2 regions of the Dermacoccus sp. BD5 genome follow, and region 2 is predicted to be linked to the other one. Evidence: riboswitches for the same ligand, from Rfam matches in the RefSeq annotation. Region 2 holds a riboswitch; the other holds the start of a gene.
The links. Region 2 has a riboswitch for thiamine pyrophosphate ahead of thiC (phosphomethylpyrimidine synthase ThiC). Riboswitches for the same ligand answer to the same signal wherever they lie in the genome.
Positions count from the first base shown of each region.

Region 1: another riboswitch for thiamine pyrophosphate. It lies ahead of NQ706_RS03080 (thiamine ABC transporter substrate binding subunit); the one in region 2 lies ahead of thiC (phosphomethylpyrimidine synthase ThiC).

Region 1 covers NZ_JANJER010000002.1:318,269-320,465, forward strand. Annotated here, with positions in the region: gene NQ706_RS03075 (DUF4235 domain-containing protein) at 338-673, opposite strand; TPP riboswitch at 944-1,052, shown strand; gene NQ706_RS03080 (thiamine ABC transporter substrate binding subunit) at 1,108-2,197, shown strand, end outside.
Region 2 covers NZ_JANJER010000020.1:1,003-3,199, reverse strand. Annotated here, with positions in the region: gene NQ706_RS12260 (CE1759 family FMN reductase) at 1-487, shown strand, start outside; TPP riboswitch at 731-845, shown strand; gene thiC (phosphomethylpyrimidine synthase ThiC) at 935-2,197, shown strand, end outside.

The sequences.
Region 1 (2,197 bases), on a different contig from region 2:
GTCCCCCCTGACGTGCCGAGGCGCAGTTGCGCTCGGGTGGCCGTGCTCATGTCGTCAGATGCCACCGGAGCGCGGCGTGACGTTCGGCCGGGACGTGAATGTGGACGATGTTCGCCGAGGTGGACGTGAATCGCAAATGTGGACGTGATTCGTCGGTGTGGACGAAATTCGCGACGCTCAGTGATGCGTCGGCCCGAGACACGCGAGGAGGGCCAGGCAGAACCTGACCCTCCAAGCGGACGGCTCCATGCGCGACATGGACGCCCCCGAGTCTGCTGCACCGAGCGTGGGAGCCGAGCCCGCGAGGCTCCCACGCCGGAAAGCGGACGAAGGGGAATTACTTCATGACGACGACGGGCGCCTGGCTCTTGCCCTTCTGGGCTTCCTTGGCTTCTTCTTCGGCGCGCTTGACGAGGGCCTGCGGCGGGTGGCCGGCGGACTTGGTGAAGTAGTCGGCGGCGCGGCGTTCGGCGTACATCTTCGCGGCGGCGAGTGCGCCGGTGGAGATGGCGGCGTAGATCGCGGCTTCGATGATGCTGGCGTTCGGGTCCTTCGCGCTGCGCGGGCTCTTGCCGGTCGTCATCTTCCACGTCTTGGTGGCGGTGGTCGTCGCGATCTTGCTCGCGACGATGCCGGCGCCCATGCTCAGCACCTTCCACACGAGGTTGCCCATGGTGTTTCCCCTTACGTGTCGTCGGCCGTCGTGAGGCGTCGTCGAGCCTCGGGCCGTTGATGTCTTGGGTCCATCCTCGCGCGTGCATGTGTCGCTGCGCCAGTCGGCATGGTCATCGGCCCGGTCTGACGGGGGTGGGCGTCGTGGCGGTCGCCTCTTGCACGGGGGATCGGGCGTCGGCGTGAGGTGCGCACGAGCCGTCAGCGGGGATGCCGGAGTGCGAAGCGGGCCGAAGCGTGTCGTCCGTCGGTGGTCGGTGCTAATCTCGCGCTCGAACGACAGGGGAGCGCAGTGTGCGCTGAGATCGTGCCGCACCCGGCACCAAACCCTCGAACCTGACCCGGTTAGCACCGGCGGAGGAAGTCGAGTTCTCACTCGTCGCGCGTACGTGCGGGCGACGACGTCCCTCACTGGCCGTGAGGAGGAACGTTCACATGATGTCTCGTGGTGGCCGCGCCGTGCTGGCGCTCGCGTGCGTGGGTGCGCTGGCGGCGTGCAGCGTCGACAACAACTCGTCGGGGTCGAAGTCGAGTTCGGCGGGCGGCTCGGGTGCGTCGGGTTCGGGCGCGTCGAAGACGGTCACGTTGGTGACGCACGAGTCGTGGGCGCCCGACAAGAACGTCATGGCCGAGTTCACGAAGCAGACGGGCTACACCGTCAAGGTCGTGAAGTCCGGTGACGCCGGTGAGCTCGCGAACAAGCTCGTGCTGAGCAAGAACAACCCGCTCGGTGACGTCGTGTTCGGCATCGACAACACGTTCGCCTCGCGTGTCGCCACGAACGACGTCCTCGAGCCGTACAGCCCGAAGGGCGCGCCTGCGTCGGCGTCGAAGTACGAGCTGCCGGACGGCCAGGGCAAGGGGCAGCTGGCGCCGATCGACACCGCGTCGGTGTGCGTCAACGTCGACGACGCGTGGTTCACGAAGAACCACAAGACGAAGCCCGCTTCGTTCGACGACCTCGTCAAGCCCGAGTACAAGAACCTCATGGTCGCGCCGGGCGCGTCGTCGAGCTCGCCGGGCATGGCGTTCTTCCTCGCGACCGTCGGCCACTACGGCCAGGACGGCTGGGAGGCGTACTGGAAGAAGCTCATGGCGAACGGGCTCAAGCTGACGTCGGGCTGGAGCGACGCGTACGAGGTCGACTTCAGCGGCAGTGGCAAGGGCAAGCGTCCGATCGTCGTCAGCTACGACAGCTCGCCGGCGTTCACCGTCGACAAGGCGGGCACGTCGACGACGTCGGCGCTGCTCGACACGTGCTTCCGATCGACCGAGTACGCCGGTGTGCTCAAGGGGGCGAAGAACCCCGACGGCGCGAAGGCGCTCATCGACTTCATGAACGGTGCGAGCTTCCAGAAGTCGCTGCCCGACTCGATGTACGTCTTCCCCGTCGACTCGAACGTCGAACTGCCCAAGGCGTGGGCGGCGAACGCGAAGCAGCCGACGAAGCCGATCGAGGTGTCGCCCGCCGACATCGACAAGAACCGTTCCGAATGGCTGACGAAGTGGAAGGACGTCACGTCCA
Region 2 (2,197 bases):
GGTACTGGGCGCGGCCGACGCCGTGGTCGCGGTGACGCCGACGTACAAGGCGAGCTTCACGGGCTTGTTCAAGTCGTTCTGGGACGCGACTGCAGGCGGCGTGCTGAGCGGCGTGCCCGTCATCGTCGGCGCGACGGGCGGTTCCGCCCGACACTCACTGGTGACGGACACCGCGTTGCGACCGCTGTTCGCGTACATGAAGGCGCTCGTCATGCCGACGGCCGTCTACGCCGCGCCCGACGACTGGGCCAGGCGAGGCCTGGAAGCGCGTGCGAGCGAGGCTGCGGATGAGTTGACGCAGCAGCTAGAGCGCATGCTCGGCGGAGCAGACGTGGTGGTGAACGGCGGTTCTGACGCGCGCGTGTCCAAGAATGGGGAAGCGCCGAGAACATCGTCGAACTCGGTTCGTACGCTTGCCGAGACGCGAAATCGGGCGCGCGATCCGTTCGTCGCGGTGCCGACGATGGAAGAGATGTTGCACGGCTGAGCACGACTCGTGACCGGAGGGGTGGGGGGGGGGGGGGGGGGGCCGGGCCGGGGCCCCCCCGCCGGGGGGGGGGGGGGGGGGGGGGGGGGGGGGGGAGGGGGGGGGGGGGGGGGGGGGGGCCGCCCCCCCCCCCCCCCCCCCCCGCCCCCCCCCCCCCCCCGCCCCCCCCCCCCCCCCCCCCCCCCCCCCCCCCCCCCCCCACCCCTCCGTCACGTTCGTCTGCCGGGATGTGCCATAGTCAGAAGCGTCCTTCGTGGGAGTCCTGAGAACAGGGCTGAGAGGGAGCTGATACTGCTCCGACCGCTACCCGACCTGACCCGGATCATGCCGGCGCAGGCAGCCAAGGAGACCCTATGGTCGCTCATCCTCCGTTCGGTGCCGACGTTCGTCGACGCCTGCTGCGTGGGGTCTTGCCGTGCCTTCGTCCGATCCGAAGGAGGCACCATCATGACGACGTTCAACTCCCGCGACCTCGCGGCCACCACCGACCGAGCAGCCACGTCGCCGGCGTCGGCCCCCGTTCAGACGCGCGCAACCACCCCCGCTGACGGATCGGACGCTCGCCGCAAGCAGTACCGCGACGCGGACGGCCTGCGCGTGCCCTACACCGAGGTCATCCTCGACAACTCCCCCGGCACCGGCGCGGCCAACGCTCCCGTCGAGCTGTACGACACCTCCGGCCCGGGCAGTGACCCCGAGGTCGGGTTGTCGCCCCTTCGCGCCGAGTGGATCGCCGCACGGGACGACGTCGAGACGTACGCCGGCCGAGAGCGCACCCTGCTCGACGACGGCCGTTCGGCCGTCCGACGCGGTGAGGCGAGCCACGAGTGGCGCGGTGAACGTCGCGCACCGCTGCGCTCCAAGGACGGTGCCGTCGTCACCCAGATGCATTACGCCCGCAAGGGATTGATCACCCCCGAGATGCGATTCGTCGCCGCGCGCGAGAACTGCGCCGTCGAACTAGTGCGCGACGAGGTCGCCGCCGGACGCGCGATCATCCCCGCCAACGTCAACCACCCGGAGAGCGAGCCGATGATCATCGGGCGTCGCTTCCTCGTCAAGGTCAACGCGAACATCGGAAACTCGGCCGTGACGTCGTCGATCGCCGAGGAGGTCGACAAGCTGACGTGGGCGACGACGTGGGGCGCCGACACCGTCATGGACCTGTCGACCGGTGACGACATCCACACGACGCGCGAGTGGATCATCCGCAACTCCCCCGTCCCGATCGGCACCGTGCCGATCTACCAGGCCCTCGAGAAGGTCAACGGTGAGGCCGACAAGCTGACGTGGGAGATCTTCCGCGACACCGTCATCGAGCAGTGCGAGCAGGGCGTCGACTACATGACGATCCACGCCGGCGTGCTGCTGCGCTACGTGCCGATGACGGCCGAGCGCATCACGGGCATCGTCAGCCGCGGCGGCTCGATCATGGCCGGCTGGTGTCTCGCGCACCACGAGGAGAACTTCCTCTACACCCACTTCGACGAGCTGTGCGAGATCTTCGCCCGCTACGACGTCGCCTTCTCCCTCGGTGATGGCCTGCGCCCCGGCTGCACCGCCGACGCCAACGACGAGGCGCAGCTTTCCGAGCTGCGCACCCTCGCCGAGCTGACGAAGCGGGCATGGCGGTTCGACGTCCAGGTCATGGTCGAGGGCCCCGGGCACGTGCCGCTCGACCTCGTCGAGGAGAACGTGCGCCTGCAGCAG